2 regions of the Kitasatospora sp. NPDC050543 genome follow, and region 2 is predicted to be linked to the other one. Evidence: riboswitches for the same ligand, from Rfam matches in the RefSeq annotation. Region 2 holds a riboswitch; the other holds the start of a gene.
The links. A riboswitch is a leader RNA that binds a small molecule or an ion and turns the genes downstream of it on or off. The one in region 2 is predicted to bind S-adenosylmethionine.
Positions count from the first base shown of each region.

Region 1: it holds a riboswitch for S-adenosylmethionine, as region 2 does, so the genes downstream of both, ACIBH3_RS18015 (aminotransferase class V-fold PLP-dependent enzyme) here and thrC (threonine synthase) in region 2, are expected to answer to the same signal.

Region 1 is NZ_JBITGZ010000013.1:65,982-73,511, reverse strand. It holds gene ACIBH3_RS18035 (c-type cytochrome) at 1-100, opposite strand, end outside; gene ACIBH3_RS18030 (heme-copper oxidase subunit III) at 287-907, opposite strand; gene ACIBH3_RS18025 (hypothetical protein) at 1,310-1,735, shown strand; gene trpD (anthranilate phosphoribosyltransferase) at 1,912-2,988, shown strand; SAM riboswitch class IV at 3,147-3,264, shown strand; gene ACIBH3_RS18015 (aminotransferase class V-fold PLP-dependent enzyme) at 3,315-4,694, shown strand; gene ACIBH3_RS18010 (Lrp/AsnC family transcriptional regulator) at 4,736-5,017, opposite strand; gene ACIBH3_RS18005 (rhomboid family intramembrane serine protease) at 5,108-5,890, opposite strand; gene ACIBH3_RS18000 (hypothetical protein) at 6,096-6,362, shown strand; gene ACIBH3_RS17995 (NYN domain-containing protein) at 6,604-7,530, shown strand, end outside.
Region 2 is NZ_JBITGZ010000023.1:69,617-77,146, forward strand. It holds gene otsB (trehalose-phosphatase) at 1-490, shown strand, start outside; gene ACIBH3_RS25430 (trehalose-6-phosphate synthase) at 529-1,998, opposite strand; gene ACIBH3_RS25435 (glucosyl-3-phosphoglycerate synthase) at 2,264-3,280, opposite strand; SAM riboswitch class I at 3,495-3,625, shown strand; gene thrC (threonine synthase) at 3,643-4,929, shown strand; gene ACIBH3_RS25445 (ubiquitin-like small modifier protein 1) at 4,962-5,240, shown strand; gene ACIBH3_RS25450 (cold-shock protein) at 5,858-6,061, shown strand; gene groL (chaperonin GroEL) at 6,448-7,530, shown strand, end outside.

The DNA of each region.
Region 1 (7,530 bases), on a different contig from region 2:
GCGCGAACGCGGCGTACAGCCCCCCGGTGGCCGCCAGGGCGAGAAGTAGGACGACCAGCGCCGCCAGTGGGTGGCGCCGTCGTGCGGAGAGCTTTTTCACGGAATAACCCCGGTGTCAGGATCTGGTCGACTGGTGGGTGCGCCCGGCGGCCGGTCTGGCCGGCACTGCAGGCCGCCTGTCTAGGGCTGCGCGCGCGGTCGGTCGGTTGGGTGCGTCGTCACCGGCTGAAGGGCGACGCAGGTGAGGGCGCCCCCCTGGCCGGCGGCCAGCGACCTGATCAGCTGGTTACTTGATCAGGTAGATGGTCGCGAACAGGCCGATCCAGACGACGTCGACGAAGTGCCAGTAGTACGACACCACGATCGCGGCCGTGGCCTGCTCGTGAGTGAAGCGCTTGGCCGCGTACGTCCGTCCCAGGACCAGCAGGAAGGCGATCAGACCACCCGTCACGTGCATACCGTGGAAGCCGGTGGTCAGGTAGAACACCGTGCCGTACGGGTCGGAGGACAGCGTCAGGCCGTCCGTCTTGACCAGCTCGGTGTACTCGAAGATCTGCCCGCCGATGAAGATCGCGCCCATCACGAAGGTGATGATGAACCACGAGCGGAGCTTCTTCACGTCCCCGCGCTCGGCGGCGAACACGCCGAGCTGGCAGGTGAGTGAGGAGAGCACCAGGATCGTGGTGTTGACGGACGAGAAGGGCACGTTCAGGGCGTGCGCCTTCTCGGCCCAGAACTCCGGCCCCTTGACGGAGCGGAGCGTGAAGTACATCGCGAAGAGGGCCGCGAAGAACATCAACTCGGAACTCAGCCAGACGATCGTTCCGACGCTGACCATGTTCGGCCGGTTGACCGATCCGTGCGCGTGCCCGGTTTCTACTGCTGTTGCTGTCGCCACGACGGACATTATGTCGGTCCCTTATTCCGTCTTCACGCCGGGGGGTGTCCCTCGGAGTGTCCGGTGCGTGCGGTATGCCCTGTTGAGGGCCGAGAGGGCGCCCGGCGGGCGGGTCGGCGCGGCTATGTCCGTTTTCTGACGGTTCTTTGGGGTGCCCCAGCCCGCGTGCGCCGCCCTGAGCACTCCTTTGCCCTGCGTGTCGCACCGCCGGCCGGGGTCCGCGATGGGCTAGCGGGTCGGCCGTACGGGTGGTCTGTGCGCGCGAGGGTGACGTGCTGTCCTCCGGGCGGGTGAGGGCCCAGCGCGGCGGCTTGAGCGAGATCGCGCCGTAGGGCCACCGCGCGCAGTGATCGGGAGTAGCATCCGGAGGTGGTGGACGTGGTCCGGATCACATCTGAGGGAGCAGGGCCCATGGCGCACACGACCGACGAGACGCTCACCGTCCTCGTCTACAGCGATGACCGCAACACCCGCGAGCAGGTGCTGACGGCCCTCGGCCGGCGCCCGGCCGAGGATCTGCCCGAGCTGCGCTATCTGGAGTGCGCGACCACACCCGCCGTACTCCGGGCGTTGGAGAAGGGCGGCGTGGACCTCTGCATCCTGGACGGCGAGGCGGTGCCGGCCGGCGGGCTGGGCCTGGCCCGCCAGCTCAAGGACGAGATCTACGGCTGCCCACCCGTGCTGGTGCTGATCGGCCGTCCGCAGGACTCCTGGCTGGCGGCCTGGAGCCGGGCCGACGCCGCGATCTCCCACCCCGTGGACCCGGTGGCGCTGGCCGAGGCCGTCGCGGCCCTGCTCCGGGGCCGGATCGCGGGGCGGACACCCGCCACCCACTGAGGGCGGGCCGGCGGCGGCCGTCCACGCCGCGTCCTCTCCCCTGTACGGGGCGTGCCCGGGCCGGTGCGCGTCTCAGTACTAGAGAAGTAGGGGAGAGGACCGCCCTCGGGCCGCGCACCGCTGGATAGGCTGACTCCATCCCTGTCGGTGAACCGATTCGAGAGCTGGAGTCAGCCATGGTGAACGTGAACCCTGCGAACGGCGGCAACGACCCCGCGCAGGTGGTCCGCACCTGGCCGGATCTCCTGTCGGCGCTGCTGAAGGGCGAGGACCTGACCCAGGGCGACACCGCCTGGGCGATGGACCGGATCATGAGCGGCGAGGCCACCCCCGTCCAGGTGGCCGGTTTCGTGGTCGCGCTGCGGGCCAAGGGCGAGACGGTCGACGAGATCTCCGGCCTGGTCGAGGCCATGTACGCGCACGCCGAGCCGCTGCACATCCCCGGCCCGGCGGTGGACGTCGTCGGCACGGGCGGTGACCGGGCCAAGACCGTGAACATCTCCACCATGTCGGCGATCGTCGCGGCGGCCGCCGGCGCCAAGGTGGTCAAGCACGGCAACCGGGCCTCCTCCTCGGCCAGCGGCTCCTCCGACGTGCTGGAGAAGCTGGGCATCGCCCTGGACCTCTCCGCCCGGCGGGTGGCGGAGGTCGCCGAGGAGGTCGGCCTGACCTTCTGCTTCGCGGCGAAGTTCCACCCCGCGATGCGGCACGCCGCCCCGGCCCGGCGCGACCTCGGCGTGCCCACCGCCTTCAACATCCTCGGCCCGCTGACCAACCCGGCCCGCGTCACCGCGCACGCCGTCGGCTGCTTCGACACCCGGCTCGCCGGGTTGATCGCCGGCGTGCTCGCCCGCCGCGGCTCCACCGCACTCGTGTTCAGGGGTGACGACGGCCTGGACGAGCTGACCATCTCCACCACCTCGCGGGTCTGGGTGGTGCGCGACGGCGCCGTCACCGAGACCTCCTTCGACCCGCGTGAGGTCGGCATCGAGCTGGTCGGCATCGAGGCCCTGCGCGGGGCCGACGCCGCCTACAACGCCGATGTCGCCCGCCGCCTGATCGCCGGCGAGCGGGGCCCGGTGCGCGACGCCGTGCTGCTCAACACCGCCGCCGCGCTGGTCGCGCTGGACCTCACCGACGCGCCGCTGGCGGAGCAGCTCGCGGCGGGCATCGAGCGGGCCGCGGCCGCGATCGACTCCGGCGCCGCGCAGTCCGTACTGAAGCACTGGGCGGAGGCGACCAGCCGCGCCTGAGCTGTCGGGCGGTGGCCGACGCCGCCGTCGACGTACCGTCAGAGGCCCGTGGAGCACTCCGCGGGCCTCTCGCGCGTCCGAGTGTCCGAGTGTCGGAGCGTCCGAATGCCGGAATGCCGTTTGACCGCTTCGCGCACGCGTGTCTAGAGTCTTCGCCAGGTCATGAGTGACAGCGACAAGCCCCAGCTTGCTGTCCGGCAACCCTCCGTCCGTGGCGGGGTGCCCTGGGTGAGGACCGGGTCACGTGGCGAACCGTCCGCGTGGCAAGCGCGGACCACCGGCATACCAGCACTCCCGGGGTCCTGACCTCAGAGGAGTGCATCCCCATGTCCGTGATCTCGACCGACCTCTGCGCCCCGCTCGCCGTCCTCGGACACGACGTCCAGGTCCCGCTCGTCAGCGGCGAGAAGGTCACCTACGCCGCGCTCGACTACGCCGCCAGCTCCCCGGCGCTCCAGCGGGTCTGGGACGACGTCGCCGCGTACGCCCCCTACTACGGCAGCGTGCACCGCGGGGCCGGCTACCTCTCCCAGCTCTCCACCGACCTGTTCGAGCAGAGCCGGCGCACCGTCGAGGAGTTCCTCGACCTGCGCGAGGACGACCAGGTGGTCTTCACCCGCGCCACCACCGACTCGCTCAACCTGCTGGCGAGCGCCCTGCCGCCCGGCACCCGGGTCCTCGTCTTCGAGACCGAGCACCACGCCTCACTGCTGCCCTGGCGCCGTACCGGACTGACGGTCGACTTCCTGCGGGCCCCGCGCTCGCACGCCGAGGCCGTCGCGGCGCTGGAGGAGGCGCTCGCGGGTGCCCCCGAGGGCCCCAAGCTGTTCTGCGTCACCGGCGCGTCCAACGTCACCGGCGAGCTGTGGCCGGTCGCCGAACTCACCGAGGCCGCCCACCGCCACGGCGCCCGGGTCGTCCTGGACGCCGCCCAGCTCGCCCCGCACCACCGGGTCTCGGTGCGCGAGCTCGGCGTGGACTGGGTCGCCTTCTCCGGACACAAGCTGTACGCCCCCTTCGGCGCGGGCGTCCTCGCCGGCCGCAGCGACTGGCTGGACGCCGCCGAGCCCTACCTGGCCGGCGGCGGCGCCACCCGGACCGTCGCCCGCGAGGCCGACGGCTCGGTCGCGGTCGAGTGGAACCACGGCCCGGCCCGGCACGAGGCCGGCTCGCCGAACGTGATCGGCGCCTACGCGCTGGCCTCGGCCTGCCGGGCCCTGAGCGAGGCCGGCTTCGACGCCCTGGAGGCCCGCGAGCAGCAGCTGATCGCCCGCCTCAAGGCCGGGCTCGCCGACATCCCCGAGGTCAAGGAGCTCAGCCTGTTCGGCGCCGACTCCGCCCGGGTCGGCGTGCTCTCCTTCGTGGTGCAGGGCTGGAACAGCTCGCACTTCTCGGCGGCGCTCTCCGCCGAGTACGGGATCGGCGTACGCGACGGGCTGTTCTGCGCCCACCCGCTGGTGCGCACCCTGCTGGGCGGCGAGGAGGCCACACCCTCCGAGTGCGGCGCGCCCGAGCCGTCGCTGCCCGGCGAGCGCAGCCTGAACGCGATCCGGGTCAGCTTCGGCGCCGGCACCCCCGACGAGCACCTGGAGCGCTTCCTGCGCGCCGTCCGCGAGCTGGTCACGGACGGCGCGGCGTGGACCTACCGCAACGAGGGCGGCCGCTGCGTCGCCGATACAGCGGTTTCCGGGGCTCGGCCCGCCTGATTTCCGGGGCTCGGCTCACGGAGCCGTGGCGGGGGCCGGCCCTACTCGTCGAGGCCGAGGGCGAAGGCGGCTTCGAGGTCGTGCTGGGAGTAGGTGCGGAAGGCGATCTGGGTCTCGGTGTGCGCCACGCCCGGGACCTTGTTCAGCCGGCCGGGGATCACCTCGGCGAGGTCGTCGTGCTTGCGCACCCGGACCATCGCCACCAGGTCGTAGCCGCCCGTCACCGAGTAGACCTCGCTGACGCCGTCGATGGACGCGATCGCCTCGGCGATCTCCGGGATGCGGTCGACACTGGTCTTGATCAGGACGATGGCGGTGATCACTCTTCAGCTCCTGGAAGTGCGTGTCGCACAGCTGCGCCCCCTTGACGGTGGCCGGCGACGGGTGGCGGGGTGCCGCCAGCGTAGTACTCGTCAGTCGGCGCGTCTCGGGGGCCGGGCGTAGGCCGTCCAGGCGACCAGGAAGCCCACCGTGAAGCCGATGACGTGCACCAGGTAGGCCACGCCGGGGCCGGCGGAGCGGACGGCCCACCACTGGAGGGCGAACCAGAGCCCCAGGACCAGCCAGGCGGGGAATCGCAGCGGCAGGAAGAGCAGCAGCGGGACGAGCGTGGTGACCCGGGCCCTCGGGTAGAGCCGCAGGTACCCGCCGAGGACGGCGGCGATCGCGCCCGAGGCCCCGATCAGGACCCGGGTGGACTCGGCGGACCCCACCTCGGCCAGTGCGTAGCCGTAGGTGGCGAGGCTGCCGGCGGCGAGGTAGAAGAGGAGGAACCGCACCCGGCCCAGCCGCCCTTCGACGCCGGCGCCGAAGACGTAGAGGAAGAGCAGGTTGCCCAGCAGGTGCAGCCAGCCGCCGTGCAGGAAGAGCGAGCTGAGCACCGACAGTGCGGGGATCTTGCCGGGGGTGGCGGAGAGCGGGCAGCCGGGCGCCGGCGGTTCGGTGGCGGCCAGCCGGTCGGCGGTCAGCGGGTGCTGGTCGAGCAGCTCGGCGGGGATGACGCCCCAGCGCTGCTCGTAGCGCTGCTCGGCGCAGATGCGGGCCTGGCCGGTGCCGTACAGCGGGTTGAGGCCGGCCGCCGGGCCGAGCAGGAAGACCAGGGCGTTGAGGGCGATCAGGGCGTAGCAGACCATCGGCAGGGGTGCGGCGGGGCGGCCGTCCTGCGTACCGGTGCGGTCGAGGACCGGGAGCGCCATGCGGGGAGCATTCCTCGGCGGGGCGCCGGCGACACCGGAGCGTACTGCGAGTGGGTTACCCGGCGGGGGAGTTCTGTACCGGTGGCCGGCGGCCGGGGACCAGGCAATAGGCTTGGCGCGGGCATTCCCGCCTCCCGCCGCCGATGCCGGGGTCCGGGGGGAGCGCCTCCCGACCGGATCAGGGAACCGCCCGAGAGGACCTTCGATGACCGTCCCCGCCCTTACCGCTGAGACCCGCTGGCGCTGCACCCTGTGCGGCAACCTGACCCGCTTCGATGTCACCCGGACCGCACGGGTGATCGACTTCCTGCACTTCGACCTGGCCGGCGAGTCCAAGGTGGAGGAGACCGAGGTGCTCAGCGAGAGCGTCGAGTCGGTGCGCTGCCGCTGGTGCAACGCGGTGGACCAGGTGGAGCTGGTGGACAGGCCCGGGGCCGAGGCCGCGCAGGCCGACGGCGCCGAGCAGGGCTGAGAGCGCCGTCCCGCGCGGGTACCGGGGCCCCGTGCGTGGTGTGCGCGCCGCGGTGGCCCCGGTCCGCGGGTGTGTGGCGTGGCGCGGGGTGGGGCACGGTACACGGGACAATTGCAGAGAGCGGTGGGTTTCAGGGCAGCGGCAGTAGGCCGTGAGCACCCCGCAGAACAGGATCGGAGCCGAGGACGTGGTGGACGACGCAGCGAGGGAGCCCGCCGGACCGCAGGGGCAGCCGCCCGCTGTGGACGGGCAGGCCCCGGACGCGGTCGGGGCCGCCCCGGCCGGAGAGCAGACCTCGGCCGCGCCGGACGCCGGCGAGGAGGGCCGGCCGGCCGAACAGCTGGACCGGCCGCTGCCGGAGGGTGTACGCCGTCGGGTGGTGGGCATCGCCGCCGACGCGCTCGGCGGGCTGCCCGCGGCCGAACTCCCGCAGTCCCTGCGTCAGTACGCCAAGTTCACGCCGGCCCGGCGGGCCAAGTACGCGGCCACCGCGCTGGCCGCCGCGCTGGAGTCCGAGCCGGCGTTCCGGCTCCGTATAGCGGACCGGCTGCGGCTGGGTCAGCCCGACCTGGTGAAGGCCCTGGAGGCCGGGAGCGTGCCGAGCGCGGCCGACCCGATGGACGTCGCCGCCGCCGCGTACCTGCTGCGCCAGCCGGGCTGGACCAGGCTGGTGGCCGAGGCCGGGGAGCAGGCCGAGCGGGCCGGGGTGGAGGGCGCCGCCGCCGAGGCGACCCGGCTGGCCGAGAAGCTCCAGCAGGAGCTGGCCGAGCTACGGGCCTCCGCGCGGGCGGATCTCGAACGGCAGCGGGCCGAGGCCGAGGGGGTGCGCAAGGAGGCCGAATCGCTGCGCAAGAAGGTGCGTTCGCTGGAGAGTGACACCCGCCGGGCGCAGGCGCAGGCGCGCAAGCTGACCGGCGAGCTGGAGGCGGCGCGCTCGGCGGCGGCCGTCGAGCGCAGCGCCGCGGAGGCGGAGGCCCGCCGGCTCAGGCACCGGGTCTCGGAGCTGGAGACGGCCGTCGAGCAGGGCCGGCGCTCGGCCCGTGAGGGTCGCAGCGTGGAGGACATGCGGTTGCGGCTGCTGCTGGACACCGTCCTGCAGTCGGCCCAGGGGCTGCAGCGTGAGCTGGCCCTGCCGGTGACTCAGCTCCACCCGGCGGACCTGGTGGAG
Region 2 (7,530 bases):
GCGGGCCGGGTTGCCCGCCCTGCTGGCCCGGGTCGGTGCCCCCGACGGTACCTGGACCGAGGACAAGGGCCGGGCGCTGGCCGTGCACACCCGCCGGGCGCAGGACCCGGAGCGGGCGTTCGAGCTGCTGCGCGACCCGCTGGCCGAACTCGCCGCCGCCCACGGTCTGATGCTGGAGCCCGGCCGGCTGGTGCTGGAGCTGCGGCCCCCGGGGGTCGACAAGGGCGCGGCCCTGACCGGCTTCCTCCAGGAGCGGGCCGCCCGCTCGGTCCTGTACGCGGGAGACGACCTGGGCGATGTCGCCGCCTTCGCGGCCGTGGAGAAGCGCCGTGCCCAGGGCATGCCCGGGGTGCTGGTGTGCAGTGGCACGGTGGACGGCGACGCGCCCGTGCGCGAGCTGGCCGACCGGGCGGACCTGGTGGTCCCGGGCCCGGCCGGCGTCGTCGCGCTGCTGGCGGCGCTGGCGGCGGCGCTCGGCGTGGGGCGGTGAGCGCGGAGTGGTGAGCGCGGGCGCTGCGACGGCGGGCCTCAGCCCAGGGCGTTGAGCTGGTCGAGGAACCACTGCTGCGGCGGTAGCGCGGTGGCCGCCGCGGCCAGCCGCTTGGTGCGCTCGGCCCGCTCCTCGGCGGGCATCGTCAGCCCGGCGTGCAGGGCCTCCGCGGTGGCGATCACGTCGTACGGGTTGACGGTGATGGCGTCCTCCGCCAGCTCGGCGCAGGCGCCGGCCTCGCGGGAGAGCACCAGGGCGCAGCCCGCGTCGGAGACCACCGGGACCTCCTTCGCGACCAGGTTCATGCCGTCCCTGATCGGGTTGACCAGGGCGACGTCGGCCAGCCGGTAGGCGGCCAGCGAGCGCGGGAAGTCGTCGTTGACGTGCAGGATCATCGGCTGCCAGTCGTCGGTCGCGAACTCCTCGGTGATCTCGCGGGCGATCCGCTCGACCGCCGCGGTGTAGGCGCGGTACTCGGCCAGGTCCGTCCTGGAGGGGTAGGCGAAGGCGACGTGGACCACCTTGCCCAGCCACTGCGGCCGGGTGCGCAGCAGGTGCCGGTAGGCCAGCAGGCCCCGGACGATGTTCTTGCTCAGCTCGGTGCGGTCGACCCGGACGATGGTCTGCCGATCGCCCACGGCGGCCCGCAGCGCGGCGAGGCGCTGCGCCACGTCGGGGCGGTGCGAGCGCTCGCGCAGGAAGTCGGCGTCCGCGCCGAGGGCGTGCACCCCCAGGTGGGTGGTGCGCCCGGCGTGCGTGACGGTCAGGGCGTGCCGGTCGACCTCGGCGCCGAGCACGGCCTCGCAGCAGTCGGCGAAGGCGGCGGCCCAGCGGCGGGTCAGGAAGCCGGCCCGGTCGGCGCCGAGGATGCCGGTCAGCACCGCCTCGGCGATGTCGTCGGGCAGCATCCGGTAGTAGTCCGGCGGGGCCCACGGGGTGTGCGAGAAGTGCCCGATCCGCAGGTCCGGGCGCAGTGCCCGGAGCAGGTCGGGGACGAGCGAGAGGTGGTAGTCCTGCACCAGCACGGCCGCCCCCGGGGCCGCCTCGGCGGCGAGGGCCTCGGCGAAGGCGGCGTTGTACGCGCGGTAGGAGGCCCACTCCTGCCGGAACTCCGCGCCGAAGGACGGTGCGGTCGGCGTGTCGTAGAGCAGGTGGTGGACGAACCACAGGGTGGAGTTGGCGACGCCGTTGTAGGCCTGGGCGAAGGTGCCGGCGTCGATGTCCAGCATCCGGACGGCCTGTCCGCCGACCTCGTGCCCCGCCAGGTCGAGCCGTCCGTCGGGGGCCTGCCGGGCGGCGGTACGGTCGGCCTCGCCGAGCGCCGCGCAGACCCAGACGGCCGAGGGATCGTCGATCGCGGAGAGCCCGGAGACCAGGCCGCCGCCGCCTCTGCGGAGGGTCAGCGAACCGTCGTCCCCCGCGGTGAAGGACACCGGACCGCGGTTGGACGCCACCAGGACGGGGGCGCTGCCGGTACGGCTCGAACGTTCGGTCGATTGGTCGGCCATGGGTCCTCTTCCGGGGCTGCCCGATCACCCGACGGGGTGGGGTCCGAGCGCGCGACGGGGCTTGGCGCGGAGCAGCCGTACAGGCGGAATCCTGCTGCCGGTGGCGGTCAGGGCTCGGCCGCCATCAGGCTCCGCAGGGGGCGAGTGGGAAGCCTCCTCGAAGTGAGGGGGAGGAGTCACGGTTGGAACCTTGCCGCTCCACGGAGGTTGCAAACCACTCGCCGGATTCGAACGGCGAAACGAGGCGGCCGCACCGCTCGGGTTCCTAGTCGGCCGGGCGGCGGCTCGCGTACTCGGGGACGGTGTGCATCGGCGGACGCTCCAGGGCGCCGACGGGGTGGGTGTGCGCGGTGAACGCCCGGGTGTCCGGGTCGCGGCTGAACTGGGTGAGCAGCGGGTGCACCAGGTCGGCGGAGGCCTTCAGCCGGTGGGTGCGGTCCAGGCGCTCCAGTGCCGTGCGGTAGATGGTCGCGGCCATCCGCCCGAGCGCCTGCCCGTCCTGGTGGCGGTGGTGGCGCACCCCCACGTCCACCTGGGCGAGCGCGTCCAGCCCGGCCGTCTCCAGGGCGTCCACCAGCAGGCCCAGCTCGACGCCGTACCCGGTGGGGAAGGGCAGCTTCTCCAGCAGCGACCGGCGCGCGGCGTACTCGCCGCCGAGCGGCTGGACGAAGCCGGCCAGCTCGGGCCAGTGCAGGTTCAGCAGCGGGCGGGCGACCAGCTCGGTGACCCGGCCGCCACCGGCCGGGACGACCGCGCCGTCGGTCTCCAGCGGCCGGTCGTACATCGCCTTGACCAGTTGGATACCCGGTTCGGTGAGCAGCGGGCCGACGATGCCGGAGACGAAGGCGGGGTCGAACTCGCGCAGGTCGGCGTCGATGAAGCAGACGATCTCGCCGGTGGTCACCAGCAGCGAGCGCCAGAGCACCTCGCCCTTGCCGGGGGCGGCGGGCAGCCGGGGGAGTATCGCGTCGCGGTGCACCACCCGGGCGCCGGCCTCGGCGGCGGTCCGCGCGGTGCGGTCCACGGAGCCGGAGTCGACCACGACCAGCTCGTCCACCAGCGGCAGCCGTTCCATCAGCTCCCGGCGGATGACCGTGACGATCTCACCGACGGTGGACTCCTCGTCCAGCGCGGGCAGCACCACGCTGACGGTGCCCGCCCGGCCGGCCGCCCGTTTGGCGGCCAGCAGGGACTGCGCCGGACGGTCGGCCGCGCTCCAGGAGCGGCGGCGCAGCCAGGACGCCACCTCCGGGAGGAGCGCGGGGGTCAGCTCGCCGTGCACGGCACACTCCTTGGTCGGTCGGTTCGAGCCGCTCGGGTCCGAGCCGGTCGGGTGGCGGCCGGTCGGGTCGGCGCGGCCCGGATTCGAGGGGCCGGGGCCATCTCGCGGTTCGGACGGTCGGGTTGGCGGTGGACGCCTTCGGATACAGTCTTCGTACAGCGATTAGACCTTCGCACGTCGGGGTCGTCCGCTGGGCAGGACCACAACTTCACAGAGCTCATCCAGAGGGACTGAGGGAACGGCCCGTCGACGTCCCGGCAACCTTCTCGCGCGGCGGCATCGGCCCCGGCGGGACAGGTGCCAATTCCGTCCTGTGGCGCGACCGCGTCACGGGGAAGATGAGGAGAGAGGCCTCCGCCATCATGGCTCTTGACACCGCCGCACCCGCCACCCCCGCCGTTGATCTCGGCCCCGCCGCCGCGCTGTCCTGTCGCGAGTGCGGCACCCGCTTCCCGCTCGGCCCGAGCTTCGCGTGCCTGGAGTGCTTCGGCCCGCTGGAGATCGCGTACGACTTCGGCTCCTACGAGGCCGAGGAACTGCGCAAGCGGATCGAGGCCGGCCCGGCGTCGATCTGGCGCTACGCCCCGCTGCTGCCCGTCCCCGTGGACGTGGCCTCCAAGCCCAACCTGAACCCCGGCTGGACCCCGCTGGTCAAGGCCGACAACCTGGGCCGCGAGCTGGGCTTCACCGCGCAGCTGCACGTCAAGGACGACTCCGGCAACCCGACGCACTCCTTCAAGGACCGCGTGGTGGCCTGCGCCATCGAGGCGGCGCGCGCCTTCGACTTCACCACCCTCTCCTGCTCCTCCACCGGCAACCTGGCCGGCGCGGTCGGCGCGGCGGCGGCCCGGGCCGGCTTCAAGTCCTGCGTGTTCATCCCGCACGACCTGGAGCAGGGCAAGGTCGTGATGGCCGGGGTGTACGGCGGCGAGCTGGTCGGCATCGAGGGCAACTACGACGACGTGAACCGCTTCTGCTCCGAGCTGATCGGCGACCCGGCCGGCGAGGGCTGGGGCTTCGTCAACGTCAACCTGCGTCCGTACTACGGCGAGGGCTCCAAGACCCTGGCGTACGAGATCTGCGAGCAGCTGGGCTGGCGCCTGCCGGAGCAGATCGTCATCCCGATCGCCTCGGGCTCGCAGCTCACCAAGATCGACAAGGGTCTGCAGGAACTCATCAAGCTCGGCCTGGTCGAGGACCGGCCGTACCGGATCTTCGGCGCCCAGGCGGCCGGCTGCTCGCCCGTCTCCGCGGCCTTCAAGGCCGGTCACGACGTGATCCGCCCGGTCAAGCCGGACACCATCGCCAAGTCGCTCGCCATCGGCAACCCGGCTGACGGGCCGTACGTGCTGGACATCGCCCGCCGCACCGGCGGCGCCGTCGAGGACGTGACGGACGGTGAGGTGGTCGCCGCGATCAAGCTGCTCGCCCGCACCGAGGGCATCTTCGCCGAGACCGCCGGCGGCGTGACCGTCGGCGTGCTGAAGAAGCTGGTCGAGACGGGGCAGCTGGACCCCGCGAAGGAGACCGTCGCGATCAACACCGGCGACGGCCTCAAGACCCTGGACGCGGTGGCCGATGCCGGTCTCACCGCCACGATCCGCCCGACGCTGGACTCGTTCCGCGCGGCCGGCCTCGCGTCCGTCTGACCCCTCACCACCTCGCAAGGAGAGCCACCGCCATGAGCGCCAACGTCCGCATCCCCACCATCCTGCGCACCTACACCGGCGGCGCCGCCGAGGTGAGCGCCGAGGGCGCCACCCTCGGTGACGTCATCGCCGACCTGGACCGCAACCACGCGGGCATCGCCGCCCGGGTCCTGGACGACGCCGGCAAGCTGCGCCGCTTCGTCAACGTCTACGTCAACGACGACGACGTGCGGTTCGCCGAGGGCCTGGCGACCGAGATCAAGGACGGCGCCAGTATCTCGATCATCCCGGCGGTGGCCGGCGGCTGCTGAGCCGGTGCCCGTACCGGCGACAGCGCCGCAACCAGTACCGACGCGCGCCCGAGCCGCCCGCACGACCGGAATTCCATTCTCCGGTCGTGCGGGCGGCTTCGGCGTGTCCGGGGATTTGGGGCGACCTCGTCCGGAGTAAAGTGTGGCTCGGCCGACGATGGGTATCCCCTCCCCTTTCCGGCTGATTCCACGCCTGTGCGCACAAACCGTGCACCGCCCGCGGCGCCCGGCCACCGTCCGGTCGCCGGGACCGCCCTCGGGGTCCGCTCGTGAAACATGTCAGGCCGATGTCAGAATTCCGGCCGGCGTTCGCGTAATACGTCCGCTATGTCCGGCGCGGAATGCCGATTTCCTCCGCTTTCATCCCGCAATGCCCCTTGCCGGCCGGCCTGAATTGCCGGTGATTGGGCCTGTTGCAGAGGGCGTTGATGCGGATACATTCAGCCGCGGTCGACGCATTCACCCGCTCGCTGCCACCCCCGTGGTGGACCTCGGCGGGGGTGTGCGGCGCGCACGGCTGCGCCCAGGGGGGGTTCCCCGGGCCGGCCTCGAAACCAGACCCGGGCCCGCTACCTGCGGGACCGTGAAGGGCCAGCACAGCACAAGGGGAGTTCGGAATGGCTCAGGGCACCGTCAAGTGGTTCAACGCGGAGAAGGGCTACGGCTTCATCGCGGTCGACGGTGGTGCGGACGTGTTCGTCCACTACAGCGCGATCCAGATGGACGGCTACCGCACCCTCGAGGAGGGCCAGCGGGTCGAGTTCGAGATCTCCCAGGGACAGAAGGGCCCGCAGGCGGACATGGTCCGCGCGGCGGTCTGACCCTTCCGGACCCAGGAGCCTCGGCTCGGCCCACGGGCTGGTGACCTCCAGCTTCTTCGACGGGCCCGTACGACACGCGTCGTGCGGGCCCGTCGCCGTGTCCACGCCGCGTCCGCGCCCTCTCCCCGCCGGCGTCGTGCGCCGACCCGGCGGCGTCCTCGCGGCGCGCCCCGGTGTCGGGCCCGGACACTCGCCGATAGGGCTTGCACTCACCACCCGAGAGTGCTAATCATTGGCGTTAGCACTCACAGCTTGAGAGTGACAACGGACCGGGTCGGTGAGGCCCCCGGGAGCGGTAGGGGAAGGGACCCCCGCACACCAGGGCCGTCCGTCGCGGGCACCTTCCGGTCCGGTGCAGTCGACCGCGTCCCGGAGGACCACTTCACATGGCAAAGATCATCGCGTTTGACGAGGAAGCTCGCCGCGGCCTTGAGCGCGGGATGAACCAGCTTGCCGACGCCGTCAAGGTCACGCTGGGCCCCAAGGGCCGCAACGTCGTCCTTGAGAAGAAGTGGGGCGCCCCCACGATCACCAACGACGGTGTCTCCATCGCCAAGGAGATCGAGCTCGAGGACCCCTACGAGAAGATCGGCGCCGAGCTCGTCAAGGAGGTCGCCAAGAAGACCGACGACGTCGCGGGTGACGGCACCACCACCGCCACCGTGCTGGCCCAGGCGCTCGTGCGCGAGGGTCTGCGCAACGTCGCCGCCGGCGCCAACCCGATGGCCCTCAAGCGCGGTATCGAGAAGGCCGTCGCCGCCGTCTCGGACCAGCTGCTGGCCCAGGCCAAGGACGTGGAGACCAAGGAGCAGATCGCCTCCACCGCCTCCATCTCGGCCGCCGACACCCAGATCGGCGAGCTCATCGCCGAGGCCATGGACAAGGTCGGCAAGGAAGGCGTCATCACCGTCGAGGAGAGCAACACCTTCGGTCTGGAGCTCGAGCTCACCGAGGGCATGCGCTTCGACAAGGGCTACATCTCGGCGTACTTCGCCACCGACCTGGAGCGTATGGAGACCTCGTTCGAGGACCCGTACATCCTGATCGCCAACTCCAAGATCAGCTCGGTCAAGGACCTGCTCCCGCTGCTGGAGAAGGTCATGCAGAGCGGCAAGCCGCTCGTCATCATCGCCGAGGACGTCGAGGGCGAGGCCCTGTCGACCCTGGTCGTGAACAAGATCCGTGGCACCTTCAAGTCCGTCGCCGTCAAGGCCCCGGGCTTCGGTGACCGCCGCAAGGCCATGCTCGGCGACATCGCCATCCTCACCGGTGGCACCGTCATCTCCGAGGAGGTCGGCCTCAAGCTGGAGAACGCCGGCGTCGACCTGCTGGGCACCGCCCGCAAGGTGGTCATCACCAAGGACGAGACCACCATCGTCGACGGTGGTGGCGACAGTGACCAGGTCGCCGGTCGCGTCAACCAGATCCGTGCCGAGATCGAGAACAGCGACTCGGACTACGACCGCGAG